DNA from 3 places in the Bradyrhizobium centrosematis genome. Region 2 is predicted to be linked to each of the others. Evidence: predicted binding sites of a transcription regulator. Region 2 holds the regulator's gene; each other region holds the start of a gene.
What was found. The regulator LexA, encoded in region 2, represses DNA repair genes until DNA is damaged. The targets are predictions, from matches to a motif close to TGTTCNNNNTGTGTTCNG.
Positions count from the first base shown of each region.

Region 1: the regulator LexA is predicted to act here: its motif matches at 2,302-2,319, upstream of P6U31_RS06220 (ribonuclease T2 family protein).
Region 3: the regulator LexA is predicted to act here: its motif matches at 3,494-3,511, upstream of P6U31_RS27325 (PA0069 family radical SAM protein).

Region 1 covers NZ_CP120703.1:1,302,840-1,308,366, reverse strand. Annotated here, with positions in the region: gene P6U31_RS06240 (ATP-binding protein) at 1-693, shown strand, start outside; gene P6U31_RS06235 (DUF3617 domain-containing protein) at 733-1,263, opposite strand; gene P6U31_RS06230 (hypothetical protein) at 1,306-1,599, opposite strand; gene P6U31_RS06225 (hypothetical protein) at 1,785-2,246, shown strand; gene P6U31_RS06220 (ribonuclease T2 family protein) at 2,365-3,069, shown strand; gene P6U31_RS06215 (23S rRNA (adenine(2030)-N(6))-methyltransferase RlmJ) at 3,237-4,097, shown strand; gene P6U31_RS06210 (cold-shock protein) at 4,361-4,576, shown strand; gene P6U31_RS06205 (outer membrane protein) at 4,688-5,311, opposite strand.
Region 2 covers NZ_CP120703.1:3,675,761-3,681,287, forward strand. Annotated here, with positions in the region: gene P6U31_RS17740 (ComEC/Rec2 family competence protein) at 1-711, shown strand, start outside; gene P6U31_RS17745 (hypothetical protein) at 828-1,262, opposite strand; gene lexA (transcriptional repressor LexA) at 1,822-2,523, opposite strand; gene glp (gephyrin-like molybdotransferase Glp) at 2,700-3,911, opposite strand; gene P6U31_RS17760 (hypothetical protein) at 4,129-4,335, opposite strand; gene P6U31_RS17765 (HAD family hydrolase) at 4,505-5,134, opposite strand; gene P6U31_RS17770 (alpha-hydroxy acid oxidase) at 5,158-5,527, opposite strand, start outside.
Region 3 covers NZ_CP120703.1:5,714,434-5,719,960, forward strand. Annotated here, with positions in the region: gene P6U31_RS27310 (glycosyltransferase family 39 protein) at 1-597, opposite strand, end outside; gene P6U31_RS27315 (ribonuclease HII) at 894-1,754, opposite strand; gene P6U31_RS27320 (VOC family protein) at 1,827-2,282, opposite strand; gene P6U31_RS27325 (PA0069 family radical SAM protein) at 2,306-3,472, opposite strand; gene P6U31_RS27330 (phosphoketolase) at 3,682-5,527, shown strand, end outside.

The DNA.
Region 1 (5,527 bases), 2.4 Mb from region 2:
CCGCGCGGCGCGCGCGAGGTGCGGCGCGCGGCGGTCGCCTTCCTCGAGATGAAATCGCGTATCGAGCGCACGATGGAGCAGCGCACCGCGATGCTCGCCGGCGTCAGCCACGATCTGCGCACCATCCTGACCCGCTTCAAGCTCGAGCTTGCCCTGATCGGCGACAGCCCGGAGCTCGAGGGCATGCGCAAGGACGTCGACGAGATGTCGATGATGCTGGAGGATTACCTTGCGTTTGCGCGCGGCGATTCCGGCGAGCAGTCGCAGCCGACCGACATGGCGCAGGCGCTCGAGGAGCTGCGCAGCGACGCCGAGCGCCATGGCCACACCGCGACCGTCGCCTTCCACGGCCTGCCCGTGGTGACGGTCAAACCGGCCTCGTTCAAGCGCTGCCTCGCCAACCTCGTCACCAACGCGGCGCGCTACGGCAAAAGCATCGCCATCACCGGCCAGCGCGATCACCGTTATTTGACCGTGACGGTCGACGACGACGGCCCCGGCATTCCCACGCATTTGCGCGAAGAGGTGTTCAAGCCGTTCCTGCGGCTGGACAACGCCCGCAATCAGGACGAAGGCGGCACCGGCCTCGGCCTTGCCATCGCCCGCGATATCGCCCGCTCGCATGGCGGCGACATCACCCTCGGCGACAGCCCGATGGGAGGATTGAGGGCGAGCGTGAGGATTCCGGTGTAGCTCCTCTCTTCTTCCCATGTGGGAGAAGAGGGCGACAACTCACTTCGGCAGCAGCGCCTTCAGCTTGTCCATGTCGCGCACGTTCATCTTGAAGCCGCCGGGCATCACGATGTCGCCGGGCTTCTGGTCCGGCTTGCACGCACCGAGCCATTTGGCTTGCAGCGTCATGGTCGTATCGCGCCCCGCAGCACCGGCGACGCCGCCTTGCGCGTGCGAGGAGGTCTTCACCGTATAGGCCGAGTTGAAATCGCCCGTGATCTCGGCATGCGACGTCGTGTTCACGCCGGCGACGCTGCACTCGGAATCGCTGACATAGCCGGTCGCCGTCTTCTTGATCTCCTGCTTGGCGCAGATCTGCTTGGCCATCGGCGAGACGTTGTTGCTCATCTCCCTGTCGACGGTCTCGTCGGTGCAGTGCTGCATGGTCATCTCGGGCACGGGCGAGCCTGATGTGACCAGCTTCATTTCCCAAAGGCCGGCCTTGCGCACCGGCAGATCGTCGGCGCTGGCGCTGCCGGCCGGCACCACAAGGCAAAGCGTCGAGCCGAGCAAAGCAAGTTTGCGCGTCATGCGAGAATCTCCAGGCAGAGATCGCGGCGTTACGACAACGCCTCAGTAGAGCGTGCGGATCGGCTGATTGGCGGCGCCATAGGGTACCCAGCGGCAGGAGAACGAGATGTAGCCGCCCTCATAGGCCTGCATCGCCAGGAATTTGACCACCTTGCCATAACGCGCGCAGTGATCGACGGCGACCTGCCGCGCATCGACCTGGGTGGCCATCGAATAGGCGATGATGCCGCCGGTATCGTTGCCCTTGAACGGCGGTACCGGAAGGATATCCGCGCGCGCCGGCTGGCTCGCCATCAACCCCAAGGCAAGAAGGCTCGCGGCCGCAATGATTCGCATTCCCGTCACTCCAATTGGCTGGCCGCCAGTTTACGGTGCCGGGATGGAAGTGAAAAGAACCGAAGCCCTGCCGGCTGCGACGTTGTGGTCAACTCCTGGCGAAGTGTTGCCGCGCTGCACTTGACCTCCCCCGGCCTTCGCGGCACCGTCCGAACCTCGCAAGACCTTAGCTGTCCGGATTGACCATGCGCGCCCCCTCCCCGAAATCGCTCCGCTTTGCCGCCGTGCTCGGCCTCATGTTCGGAGCGCTGTCGCTCGGCGAAGCCAGGGCGGCCAATCCGCTCGAGATGAATTTCTGGCTGAGCGGGCCGCGCTATGACGGCGCGGTGGCCGATTGCGACAGGGCGCTGCCGACGATCGCCACCCAGTTCTGGGAAAAGGAAAGCTCGTTCTGGAATTCCTCCCTGAGGATCACCGGCTTCTCCGCCGTCCGCGAGACCGCGTTTCGTCCCTGGCAGTCCGACAACATCCCGCGCCGCTATTGCACCGCGGACGCCATGCTCAACGACGGCAAGGTGCGCAAGGTGCACTTCTCGCTGATCGAGGATGGCGGCTTCGCCGGCTATGGCAACGGCGTCGAATGGTGCGTGGTCGGCCTCGACCGCAACTGGGCCTACAATCCGGCCTGCCGCGCCGCCAAGCCCTGATTCGAAGAGCCTGATTCGGGGTCAGTCAGCGGCCAAACGGTTGCCGCCTGAATTTTGTTCTTGAAATGTTCTTCTCGGCTGCTAGGCTTCCCGCACAGTCTAGTTGAGGGGCGTCGCCATGTTTCATTCCAGATTGCATTCATTGTCTCGCTTGGTGATCTCGCTGGCCCTTTCCCTGATCCTCGCCGCGGGCTTGGCCTCGGTCGCCGGCGAGGCGAAGGCGCAGGACAAGCGGCAGAACACGCCCGGCGAGTTCGACTTCTATGTGCTGTCGCTGTCGTGGTCGCCCTCGTTTTGCGAGGAGGCGGCCGAGCGTGGCGGCCGCTCCCAAATCCAGTGCAGCGGACGGCCCTATGCCTTCGTGGTGCATGGCCTGTGGCCGCAATATGAGAACGGCTTCCCGGAATATTGCCAGCGGCCCGCGCCGCGCCTGAACCGCAGCATCGTCTCCTCGATGCTCGATCTGATGCCGGCGCCGGGACTGATCTTCAACGAGTGGGACAAGCACGGCACCTGCTCGGGCCTCGCCGATCGCAGCTATTTCGAGACGATCCGCAAAGCGCGCGCCGCGATCAAGATACCGGCCGAATATCTCGATTTGTCACAGACCAAGACGGTGGCGCCGGCGGAGGTCGAGGAAGCCTTCATCAAGGCCAATCCGGGGCTGAGCAGTGCCGCCGTCTCGGTTACCTGCAACCGGACCAGGCTCTCCGAGGTCCGCATCTGCCTCAGCAAGGACCTGCAATTCCGGGCCTGCGAGGAGATCGAACGCCGCGCCTGCCGCCGCGATCAGGTCACCATGCCGCCGATCAGGGGCGGCTAGTTCCTCCAGCCTTCGTTATTGCGAGGAGCCCGCGACAAAAATTGCAAAGCAATTTTGCGCTGGCGACGAAGCAATCCAGACTGCCGCCGCGGATGGATTCCGGATTGCTTCGCTGCGCTCGCAATGACAAGGGGTTAGGATCGCGCAAGACAACGTAGTCCGATCCCATGAACTACCGCCACGCCTTCCACGCCGGCAATTTCGCCGATGTCATCAAGCACATCGTGCTGGCGCGCATCATCACCTATTTGCAGGAGAAGCCGGGGGCGTTCCGCGTCATCGACACCCATGCCGGGGCCGGCCTCTACGACCTCGACAGCGACGAAGCGCGCCGGGGCGGCGAATGGCTGACCGGCATCGCGCGGCTGATGCAGGCGCGCCTGTCGAACGAGAGCGCGGCGCTGACCAAGCCCTATCTCGACATCGTCCGCGCCTTCAATCCGAAGGGCGAGCTCAAGGCCTATCCCGGCTCGCCATTGATCGCGCGCGGCCTGCTGAGGCCGCAGGACCGGCTCGTCGCCTGCGAGCTCGAGCCGAAGGCGCGGAAAGCGCTGATCGACGTGCTGCGCCGCGACGAACAGGCCCGCGTGGTCGGTCTCGACGGCTGGGTGGCGCTGCCGGCCTTCGTGCCGCCAAAGGAGCGGCGCGGCCTCGTGCTGATCGATCCGCCCTTCGAGGCCAAGGACGAGTTCGAGCGGCTGAGCGAGGCCTTCTCCACCGCCTTCGCCAAATGGCCCACCGGTATTTATGTGATCTGGTATCCGGCCAAGAACCGGCGCGCCACCGACGCGCTGGCCCAAACGGTCGCCCGGCTCGCAGCTGCAGCAAAACCACCGGGAAAATGTCTGCGCCTCGAGTTCAGCGTCGCGCCCCAGCTCGACGGCGGCGCCCTTGCCTCCACCGGGCTCCTGATCGTCAATCCGCCCTACACGCTGCAGGGCGAGCTCAAGACGATCCTGCCCGAGCTGGAAATGCCGCTCGGCCAGGGCGGCGCTGCCAGATTCCGATTGGAGGTCCCCAAGCCTTAAAGCCAAGCCGTAACACTCCGGCATTCTTGGGAAAAATATGCAGGAGCGGTAGTCAATCCGCAGAGAACCGTATTATGCTGTTTCTGTGACTGGCTTTACGTTCCGCTTCCGCGAATGGTTGCGGCGGAGTGAAGGCCTAAGAAAGATCCGGCCGGACCATCAGGTTCGCCCAAGGATGGCCAGCTCCCGGGCTTCGTAACGTCCGGTCATGTCGTGACGTGAGTCTGCGTCGCGGCGGAGGAGCAATGAGGGGGAGTTTCCCGATGGCCATGACGGGAACGGTTAAGTTTTTCAACGGCGAACGCGGCTACGGTTTCATCAAGCCTGACGACGGCGGCCGCGACGTCTTCGTGCACATTACTGCTGTGGAGCGGGCCGGACTGAAGGACCTTGCGGAAGGACAGCGTATTACTTTCGAAGTCGAGCCCGACAAGAAGGGGAAGGGACCAAAGGCGGTCAACCTGGTCATCCTCTCCTAGAGGGCCTGACGCAACACATTCGGCGCAATACTCGGCGCAGAAATACTTGGCAAAAAAATCCCGGCCGCGAGCGGCCGGGAAGTTGTGGTCCGGTATTTTCTTCTTCAGCTATCAGAAGTGATAGTTCACGCCCGCGCGAACAACGCTGGCGCTATAGCCGTTTGACACGCCCGTGATTGCGAACTGGCTCGTCGACAGATCGATGTAGAGATATTCGAGCTTGGCGCTCCAGTTCGGAGCCAGGCCGACCTCCGCACCGGCGCCGATGGTCCAGCCGGCGGTGGTGTGCGATTCCGCCCAGCCGAAGGTCTGCCCACGCAGCTCGCCAAAGGCGAGGCCGGCGGTGCCGTAGAACATCACGTTGCTGAAGGCATAGCCGGCGCGGCCGCGCAGGGTGCCGAACCAGGGATTGGAGAACTTCCACGGCGCGAAGGTGTCGTCGGCGCCAGTGGCCTGGATGTCGCCCTCGACGCCAAACACCCATGGTCCGTTCTGGAAATTGTAGCCGGCCTGCACGCCGCCGACGAAGCCCGACGGCTTCGAGGGATTGTTGTCCACCGAGCCCCATTCGTAGCCGATGTTGCCGCCGAGATAGGGACCGGCCCAGCTATACGCATTGAGCGGCTGGTTGACGGTATAGGGCGCACGCTGCCCGTAATTGAGATCGGCGGCCTCTGCCGAAGCTGTCCAGCCGGCCGCAACCAGCGCGGCCGCGCCCACAACGAGCCTCTTCATCACACACTCCAACGCAACTGCCGTCACCGGATGCGGCGCCGCGCCGCCGCGCGAGGCAAAGCCACATGGTGAGGGAACCACCACTCTTTCGCGTAAGATTTATCGAGAGTTTTAAGTTAAAGGGCTGTTAAGCCGGGTTACCGCGCGCTTAACAGACTTAAGGAAGCGTTACCTGGAACTGCGCCGCCGTCCTGTGCGTGCCGCACGGCCGGAACT
Region 2 (5,527 bases):
GTCTCCCGCTGGGTGGCCGCCTTGCCGGGCGCGGTCGGCCGCATCCCGGCGTTCGGTATGGCGCCGCTGGTCGGAGCGAGCCTCGGCATCATCGTGATGGGCTTGTTGCGTACCCCCTTGCGCTGGGCCGGTGCAGTGGTGCTGCTGGCTTCGATCGCCTGGGGTCTGTCGGTGCAGCAGCCCGATATCCTGATTGCCGGGGACGGCGCGAGTGTCGCGGTGCGGGGCAGGGACGGGCGTTTGCACCTGATCAGGGCGGGGAAGGACAATTTCATGCTGAGGGAGTGGTTGGCGGCCGACGCCGATCCGCGCGATGCCGGCAGTAGCGCGCTGGCCGACGGCATATCGTGCGACGAGGCCGGCTGCGTCACGCCGCTCGCCGACGGACGGCTGGTCGCGCTGGCCTTGCGCATCGACGCGTTGGCTGACGATTGCAGCCGTGCCACATTGGTGGTGACGCCACGGCCCGCGCCGCCCGATTGTGCGGCGATGGTGGTGGATCGGCAGCGGCTGGTTCGCCAGGGCGCGCTGGCGCTCACGCAGCGTGGTGACGGATTTTCCGTCCAAGCAGTGAGGGCGAGAGGCTCCAACCGCCCGTGGTTGCCTGCCGGCGCCGGCGAAGGCGATTTCGACGGCAGTCTTGCGCCGAAGGCGGCTCCCCGCAACCGCGACGCAACGCCATCGGAGACCGACTTGCAGGCCGACGATTGAGGATGGAGGGGAAGTGGACGGTCCGATGGGATTCCGTGAGACGCAAACCATACCATCTCGCCGGCCGCGGCCGGCGATGGCATTTCCTTAGCCTCGACCTGGCGGCCGGGGCGGCGTCAGCCGATCGGCAGGCGCGTCACCGGCGGCCGGCTGTCGGCGATGATCTGCGGCTTGTGCTCGCGCTCGCCGACCGGTTGGGTCACGGGCAGTTGCAGCACGGTCGCGCGCTGGCCTTCGACGAGCTGCGTCACCAGCACGTATTTGCCGTCAGGGAATTCGATCGCGTCGTGATGGCGGTCGGGAATGTGCGGATCGATCTTGCCGAATTTTCCGACGCGGGAATTGACGGTGCGCGTCCAGATCCAGCGGTTGTCGTAGCGGACGTTGTCGGCGAAGGCGAGCTCCGTTCCCGGAAGCAGGCAGACCGCGACGGAGAGATCGGCTTCGGAGGCGAAGCCGCGCGTCGACGTGCCGCGGAACGTGGTCGTGACGATCGTCTCGCCGACTTCCGCGGGGCGCGTCGCGACGGCATGCAGGCTGTAGTCACACATCGGGTGCTCCTCATGCGAAGAATAGCGACCCGTACCTCTCTTGGAGGCACAGGCCTCTGTCAGAGTAAGCACGCAAGACTCTGCTTGGTTGAAGGCGAATCTGCGGCTGGGACCTCAGCGCCGCGATCACATTATCTTTCCCGAATTCGCTAGGAACAAAGCGGGCTGCCGTGCATTTGGCCGGCACGTCTCAACGGCTGGCAAACGCGACGCCTGCATCGCCAGCACGATTGCGATGCGGCGCAATTGCACTGCGCCAGGCGTTGCGGACATGATGACGCGATTGCGCGGCAACCGCGTGCGATGCCCAGTGCTGCCATCAGCGCCGACACTCGAGCGATACGCGCTTGCCTATCCCCTCGAACGCGGGACGCTGTGACGCGATGCTGCCTCTGGCGGTACGCCGAGGACCTGGCCGTGGAGAAGGGGCCGGATAATCTGTGCAGAACCAGAAAGACTATCCAGCCGGAGCGGACATCCGTCCGCTCCAATCTCTGATCGGCATCCCGAACGAAGGCGCGTGAGGCGCCGGATATTCGCGTGCCGAGTACGTCCGCAATCAGTACTTCCGGTAAAGCCCGATCAGCTTGCCCTGAATCTTGACGCGGTTCGGCGGCAGGATGCGCACCTCATAGGCGGCATTGGCGGGCTCGAGGGCGATCGAGGCGCCGCGGCGGCGGAAGCGCTTGAGCGTGGCCTCTTCGTCGTCGATCAGCGCCACTACGATGTCGCCGGTGTCGGCGCTCTCGTTGCGTTGGATCAGCGCCATGTCACCATCGAGGATACCGGCCTCGACCATGGAATCGCCGCGCACTTCGAGTGCGTAATGCTCGCCCGAGCCGAGCATGTCAGGCGGCACGCTGATGGTGTGGCTGCGGGTCTGCAACGCCTCGATCGGCGTACCGGCCGCGATGCGGCCCATCACCGGCACTGCCACGGGCCGCTCGCCCTCGTCCGCGGGCGGGCTGGAGCTCGCGCGGACCTTGCCGAGATTGCCTTCGATGACGCTCGGCGTGAAGCCGCGTCGGTTGCCGGCCGCGGCCTGGAGCTCCGGCAGCTTGATCACTTCGATGGCGCGGGCGCGGTTGGGCAGGCGGCGGATGAAGCCGCGCTCCTCGAGCGCGGTGATCAGGCGGTGGATGCCTGACTTCGAGCGCAGGTCGAGCGCATCCTTCATCTCGTCGAAGGAGGGCGGCACGCCGCTTTCCTTCAAGCGTTCGCTGATGAACCGCAGAAGCTCGTATTGTTTGCGCGTTAACATCTCGACCAAAGTCCCCCGGTTGATGTCGTTCGATTCCGAGACGGTGAATTCAGCGACAAGGCGCTACATGCTCGAAACAAATCATGAACGGACACTATATGTTCGATATGTGTTCCGCAACTGCTTAATTTACGGTGAACGGAGCGAAACTCGCGGAATGCGTGTGGCCGCGCGGTTCAAACCGGTAGCCGCAGCACCTCGCACGGGCTGCCGGCCTCGACCTTCGGCGCGAAGGGCGCGCGGACGAGAAGTACCTGTGCCGCAGCGAGATTCGCAAGCAGAGAGGAGTCCTGATGGCTGACGGGAACGGCGACTTGCGCGCCGTCGTCGCGCAGCTCCAGGCGCGCGCGCAAGTAATCCTCGCGCTGGTCGTTGGCAGCGAGATCGCGGCCCAGCACGGCGCGCTCGCGCTGATGATGAATCACTTGTCGGCCCGAGAGGGCACGAATCAGCGGCACCATGAACAGGAAGGCGCACACGTAGGACGACACCGGATTGCCGGGCAGGCCGATCACGCGCATGGCGCCGAGCCGCCCGTGCATCATCGGCTTGCCCGGCCGCATCGCGATCTTCCAGAAGGCCATCGCGATGCCTTCGTCCTTGAGCGCCTGCTGGACCAGATCGTGGTCGCCGACGGACGCGCCGCCGGTGGTGATCAGGATGTCGGCACCGCTGTCGCGGGCGCGGCGGATTCCGGCGGAGGTCGCCTCCAGCGTATCGGCGGCGACACCGAGGTCGATGGTCTCCGCGCCCTCGCTGCGGGCGAGTGCATGCAGGGCGTAACCGTTGGAATAGACGATCTGGCCGGGGCCGGGCGTGGTGCCGGGCATCACCAGCTCATCGCCGGTGGCGAGGATCGCAACCTTCGGACGGCGGCGGACGGGCAGGCGCGGGTGATTCATGCCGGCGGCCAGTGCGAGATCGCGCTCGGTCAGCCGGGTTCCCTTGCGCAGCAGCACGTCACCCTCGCGGAAATCGACGCCGGCCGGGCGAATGTGCCGTCCGGCGATCGCCGCTTCCTTGATGGTGACGCTGTTGCCGTCCGCAACCGTGTCCTCCTGGATCACCACCGCGTCCGCGCCGTCTGGAACGACGCCGCCGGTGAAGATCCGCACGGCTTCGCCGGCCCCGACCGTTCCGTCAAAGGGACGTCCCGCGGCGACCTCGCCGATCACCGTCAGCCTGGAATTGATCGTTGCCGCATCGACCGTGCGCACGGCATAGCCGTCCATCGCCGACATGGCTTGCGGCGGCTGCGTGCGCCGCGCCGCGAGGTCATGGGCGAGCACGCGGTGGTAGGCTTCGTCGAGCGAAACCATCTGTTCAGGCAGCGGCTCTGCAGCCGCCAGCACCGCAGCGAGGGCGTCGGAAACCGGCATCAAGGCCACGGCTGAACTCCTGCTGAGCACATCGATAAAATGGCGGAGAGTTCTAGCCGAGTGCAGGCGCGAGGCAAAGCAGCACGCAGAATGATTTATCCTGCGTGATCTCCGTGCAGAGGAAGGAAGCTCACATCCGCCGGGGCATGATCCGGAAGGCAAGGCAAACCGGCATGAGGATAGCCATGGCAAGAACGAGAAAAACAAGCGCCACGGCCAGCATCGGTCAGCTCCCAGTCGGTCCGTCCGTACCGAGGCCGAACGCGACGTCTGGAGCTTTGGGCCCTTGATCCTTGTCGGGGAGCGGGTCGGCCTGCGATTTCAGGTCGGCCGCCTTGCTGATCAGCTTGGCGGAAAGGTCCGAATCCGAGGTGTTTCTTGCGAATTCAAGCAGGAGAGAGGCTTGCTTGGTGAGGTAGGTTTTGCCCAGCACGTCGATCAGTCCGGTGTAGAAGTCCCAACGGACTCAAGAGTCCGGAGGGTGGTATTCCGTTCCCGGAACTCTGTATAAAAATGCACAAAGTGATCAGGTTCCACATTCGCTGCAAATTTAGTTCGGGAAGCGCTTCCGCCGTGGGCTGTGCGGAACGAAGGGATTTGGGTCAGATACCCAATGCCTTCAATGCGTTCCCGACATCACGCGGCGAGGTCACATGCACTGCCGTCAGGCCGCGCGCCCGTGCCCCCTCGACGTTCTCGGCGAGGTCGTCGAAGAACACGATGCGCTCAGCGGGTACGCCGATCGCGGCCACGACATGGTCGAAAGCCTCCGCATCCGGTTTGCGCAGGCCGATGCTTGACGACAGGTACAGCTCGCGGAAATGGCCGAGCAGGTCGGCATATTCCTTCGAGAAATAGTCGACATGCGGCCGGTTGGTGTTGGAAAAGGCGTAGAGCGGCATCTTCTTCGCCGCGCGCGGCAGCAACTCGGCGATATCAGGCATCTCGCCGGCGAAGACCGCGTTCCAGCCCTCCAGGAACTGGGCGTCCGAAATGCCTATTCCCAGTGAAGCGCGCAGCGAGGCGAAATAATCCTCGTCACTGATCTTGCCGACCTCGTGCAGCCGATAGGCCTCGTCGCGTACGTAGCGGGCGACGATCGACTCGGGCTCGCACCCGGCATGTCCAGCCCAGCAGGCGATCGCCTTGGAGAAGTCGATGTCGAGCACCACGCGCCCGAGATCGAACAAAAGCGCGTCCGCGCTGCCGGGAGAGAGCGATGTCACATGGATCCTTTCACTCTAGGGTCTGCCAATCAGTACCGATAAGGCTCGTGGTCGAACAGCGGGAACGCGCTGAACACGCTCGGCGCGTTGGTGGCGGTCGCCGGATGCAGGCAGGATTTGTCGACCTCGGCAAACGAGGTGGCGCCGAGCAGGCCGAGGCAGCGCAGCACCTCGTCCTCCAACAGCTCCAGCATCCGCGTGACGCCGGCTTCGCCGGCCGCCGCCAGCGCCCAGCATTGCAGCCGGCCGATGCCGACGAGGTCTGCGCCTGCCGCGATCGCCTTGACGATGTCGGTGCCGCGACAGATGCCGCCGTCGACCATGATCTTGGCGCGGCCCTTCACGGCCTCGACGATCTCGGGCAGCACATGCATCGCACCCCGGCCATGGTCGAGCTGG
Region 3 (5,527 bases), 2.0 Mb from region 2:
CAGGGTCCGGCGGCCGGCGGCGGTCGAGACCGCGAAGACGACGAGCAGCAGCAGCAGGAAGACCGCGGCCGGCGTCGTCAGCAGCAAGAGGCCGGCCTCGATCGACCAGGCGAACCAGGCATTGCCGCGGCGCTGGCCGATGATCTGCCAGGAGTGCAGCAGCAGCAGCGCCCAGAGCGGCCGGGCCAGGACGAGGGGACCGAAGTCGAGCGCCGAGGAGGAGAAGGCAAGCACCGTCATGGTCAACAGCACGGCGAGCACCGCGTGCTGCGAGCCGACCACGGCGCGGGACAAATGATAGAGCGCAATGAAGGTCGCGATCTCGCAGAGCTCGGCCAACACGTAGACGCCGAACATGTGGCCGCCGGCGGCGCGGTAAGCGATGTCGGCGAGCCAGACCGGCAAGGGCGGACCGAGGTCAGTGCCGACCTGGTATTCGCGTCCGAAAGCCAGCAGCGTCGCGAGGCTGCCAGGCGGGCTGCGGTAGAACACCAGCGCCACGAACAGCCACATCGCGGCCTGCAGCAGCACGGCGATCCAGACAATCAGCCGCGGCCGGGCGCGAATGAGCTCGATGACCAGGGAGGTAAACCGCATGCAACGCCCGAAAGATGCAGCCAACCCGTCCAGCCGGCCCTATTCGCTCACACCTGTTTTGATAATGGGCGCTGCGCGTCGTGGCAACTTCGGTGTGCTCCCTCTCCCCGTTCTTGCAGAGTGAGGCGCGCAAGACAGCTACGCGATCGTTCGTCACCGGGCTTGTCCCGCCTGCGCGGCCGAAGCCGCTTCGGCGAGGCGAAGGCCCGGGCATCCACGTTCTTGAGGCCGCAAAGCAAGGCGTGGATGGCCGGGTCGAGCCCGGCCATGACGATGCGGAAACAACGAGCGAAGCCTTACAGATTCGCCTGGGTATCGATTTCGATCTGGGCTTCCACCTGCACCTGCACTTCGGTCCCCGAGAACAAGTCCTGCACCGACTCGACCGTCCAGGGCATGTGCTTGGCGCGGGCGGCGACGACGGGGGCGAAGAAGCTGCGGTGGTGGACCGAGGGGCCGAGGCGGTCGAGGGCATCGAGGTGCTCGGGGACGGCGTAGCCCTTGTGCTGCTCGAAGCCGTAGCCGGGACAGTCCTGCGCCAGCGCGCACATCAGCCGGTCACGCGTCACCTTGGCGATGATCGAGGCCGCCGCGATCGACAGCACGATGCCGTCGCCGCCGATCACGGCCTCGCAATCGCATTCGGTGTCGAGCCGGTCGCGGCCGTCGACGAAGACGTGGCGTGGCGCCTCCGGCAGCGCCACCACGGCGCGCTTCAGCGCCCACAGCGAGGCGCGCAAGATGTTGTCGCGGTCGATCCGCGAGGGTGAGGCGACGGCAACGGAGACCTGCGCGGTCGCACAGATCTTGTCGAACAGCTTCTCGCGCTCCTCGGCCGTCAGGCGCTTGGAATCATCGATGCCGCGCGGGATGCGGTCGGGGTCGAGAATCACCGCAGCCGCCACCACGGGACCTGCGAGCGGGCCGCGGCCGGCCTCGTCGCAGCCGGCGACCGGCCAAACCCCGCGCTTGATCAGCGCGCGCTCGCGACGAAAGCTCGGGGGAGCGACGGCAATGACGCCTTTCCTGCCTGCGCTCTTGCCCGTCGACGCCTCGACCTCGGCGGCCTTCGCCGCCTTGGCAGGCGCGGGCTTCTTCGCAGCGGCCTTCTTGGGCGCGGCTTTGGCCGGCTTGGTCGCGGACTTGTCCCGAATCATGGCGGGATCGTGCGCAAACGACCCGGCCCGCGCAACCGGAAACCCGGCGCAATTCCCGTTATTCAGTGCGCCCTACTCCGCCAGATGCACCCGCCGGTCCTCACCAACGTCGATCCCGGGGGCGACCACGACCTCCCAGGGATGGCCGTCGGGGTCAGCGAAATAACCGGAATAGCCGCCGTAATCGGTCTCGTGTGCGGCCTTCACCAGCATCGCCCCCTTGCCAAGCGCGAAGGCCATCACCGCATCGACCTCCTCGCGCGTCCGACAGTTCCAGGCAAGCGTCATCCCGCGAAAGCTCGAAGGCCTCGGCCGGTCCCGCAACGCCGCGTCCGCCGCGAGCTGATCCCAGGGATACAGCGCGAGCACGGGACCACCGGTATCGTAGAACGCGACGGCCTCGCCGGTTGCCTTGAGCCGGCGCAAGAAACCGAGCGCGTCGTAAAAAGCGATGCTTGCACGGATGTCGCTGACGCCGAGCGTGATGACGGTGAGCCGCGGCACCGGCACAGTGAGTTCCTTGGCCATGCGACGCCTCTTCCACTTCCCGATCAGAACAGGCTGAGCTGATCGCCGTTCCGCTTCGGCCGCGCAAAGTGATCTGTCGTCAGCTTCGAGCGCCGCTTGTTCAGCCCCAGCCTGTCGCAGGCAATCTCGAAGCGACGACCGATGGTCCAGGCCATCGGTCCGGTGCCTTTCATCCGCTCGCCCCATTTGGCGTCGTAGTCGCGCCCGCCGCGCATGTCGCGAATCAGGGTGAAGACGTGGCGATAGCGGTCCGGATAGTTCGCCATCAGCCATTCGCGGAAGAGATCGCGCACCTCCAGCGGCAACCGCAGCAGCACATAGGAGGCTTCCTTGACGCCGGCATGGGCGGCGGCGTCGAGGATGCGCTCGATCTCGGAATCGTTCAGCGCCGGGATCACGGGCGCGACCATCACGGTGGTGGGAATGCCGGCGTCCGAGAGCTGCTTCAACGCCTCCAGCCGCTTCGGCGGCGTCGAGGCGCGCGGCTCCATGGTACGCGCGAGCTTCGGATCGAGCGAGGTGACCGAGATCGCGACCTTGGCGAGATTGCGCTTGGCCATTCGCGCCAGAATGTCGAGATCGCGCACCACCAGCGCCGATTTGGTGACGATGCCGACCGGATGGCCGGCACGTTCCAGCACTTCGAGGATGCCGCGCATGATTTTGCGCTCGCGCTCGATCGGCTGATAGGGATCGGTGTTGGTGCCGATCGCGATCATCCGCGGCTCGTAGCCGGAGGCGGCGAGCTCCTTCTCGAGCAGCGCCGGCGCCTCGGGCTTCGCAAACAGCTTCGACTCGAAATCGAGCCCCGGCGACAGGCCAAGAAAGGCGTGGGTCGGCCGGGCGAAGCAATAGACACAGCCGTGCTCGCAGCCGCGATAGGGATTGATCGAGCGGTCGAAGCCGATGTCGGGAGAATCGTTCCGGGTGATCACCTTGCGCGAAGTGTCGACCCCGACCGTGGTCTTGAACGGCGGCAGCTCTTCCAGGCTCTGCCAGCCGTCGTCGAAGGCGACGCGCGCCTCGGCCTCGTAGCGGCCGCTGGCGTTGGACTGTGCGCCGCGCCCTCGCCTGCGCCCACGCTCGATCGCGACGCCAAGTTCTGGAAAGTCAGAGCCCGCACCCGCCGGCTCGGAGGGCGCCTTGACCGGCGGGTGCTTGAGAGCATGAGAGGATGCTGCAGGACTCATGACGCCAAGATAGCACGCAAAAGGAACAAATCAAGAACGCAAACCAAAAATGGAAAAACAACCCATGCAAAGTAGCCGCCCAAAGTTCGGGCGCGGTCCTTTGACCTCTCGCAACATGCCCGTCATCGCGATTTCGTTTGATGCCGGTCGGGGATCAATCGTCCCGGAACAATGTTGGTGACGGTTGCCGGGTGAAGGTCAGCAGGAACATGACAAATCAACAACAATCGACCTCAGCGAGCAGCGATCTCGATCTCCTCGATCGCTACTGGCGTGCCGCGAATTACCTTTCCGTCGGGCAAATCTACCTGCTCGACAACCCGCTGCTGCGCGAGCCCTTGCGCGCCGAGCACATCAAGCCGCGTTTGCTCGGCCATTGGGGCACAACGCCCGGCCTCAACTTCATCTATGCCCATCTCAACCGCGTCATTCGCGCACTTGACGTCGACGTGATCTATGTCTGCGGCCCCGGTCATGGCGGGCCGGGCATGGTCGCCAACACTTATCTGGAAGGCAGCTACAGCGAGATCTATCCCGACATCGCGCGCGATGCGGATGGCATGCGCAAGCTGTTCAGGCAGTTCTCCTTCCCCGGCGGCATCCCGAGCCATGCCGCGCCGGAAACGCCGGGCTCGATCCACGAGGGTGGCGAGCTCGGCTACGCGCTGGTGCACGCCTATGGCGCGGCGCTGGACAATCCTGATTTGGTCGTTGCCTGCGTGGTCGGCGACGGCGAAGCCGAGACCGGCCCGCTCGCTGCGTCCTGGCACTCCAACAAGTTCCTGAACCCCGTCCATGACGGCGCGGTGCTGCCGATCCTGCATTTGAACGGCTACAAGATCGCCAACCCGACCGTGCTCGGACGGATGCGAGATGCGGAAATCTGCGATCTGTTCCGCGGCTTCGGCCACGAGCCGCTGTTCGTCGAGGGTGATGATCCCAAATTGATGCACCAGGCCATGGCCGACGCGCTCGATGTCGCATTCGCCAGCATCCGTTCGATCCAGCAGCACGCACGGGACGGACGCAAAAGCGTCGGGCGGCCGCGCTGGCCGATGATCGTGCTGCGCAGCCCGAAGGGGTGGACCGGCCCGAAAGAGGTTGACGGCAAGAAGGTCGAGGGCTTTTGGCGCGCCCATCAGGTCCCCGTCGCAAGCTGCCGCGAAAACCCCGCGCACCGACAAGTGCTGGAAGACTGGATGCGCAGTTACGAGCCCGAAAAACTGTTCGACAAGAACGGCGCGCTGATCCCCGAGCTTCAGGCGCTGGCGCCTGGCGGCACCCGCCGCATGGGAGCCAATCCGCATGCTAATGGCGGCCTGCTCAAGAAGGAGCTGAAGCTGCCGGACTTCCGCAGCTTCGCCATCGAGGTCCCACGCCCCGGCGGCGTCATCGCCGAGGCGACGCGCGAGCTCGGCAAATTCCTGCGCGACGTCATCACGCTCAACGCCAAGGAGCGCAACTTCCGCATCATGGGCCCGGACGAGACCGCCTCAAACCGGCTGGACGCGGTGTTCGAGGCGACCGAACGCGTCTGGATGGAGCCGATCGAATCCTACGATGTGCATCTGGCGCAAGACGGCCGCGTCATGGAGGTGCTGAGCGAGCATCTCTGCCAGGGCTGGCTCGAGGGCTATCTGCTCACCGGCAGGCACGGCTTCTTCTCGTGCTACGAGGCCTTCATCCACATCGTGGATTCCATGTTCAATCAGCACGCCAAATGGCTGAAGGTCACGCGTGATCTGCCGTGGCGGCGCCCGATCGCCTCGCTCAATTATCTCCTGACCTCGCATGTCTGGCGTCAGGACCACAACGGCTTCAGCCATCAGGACCCCGGCTTCGTCGATCTCGTCGCCAACAAGAAGGCCGATATCGTCCGCATCTACTTCCCGCCGGATGCCAACACGCTGCTGTGGATCGCCGACCATGCTTTGCGCACCTACAATCGCATCAACGTCATCGTTGCCGGCAAGCAGCCGGCGCCGCAATGGCTCTCGATGCAGGACGCAGCCACGCATTGCGATGCCGGAATCGGCATCTGGACCTGGGCGGGGA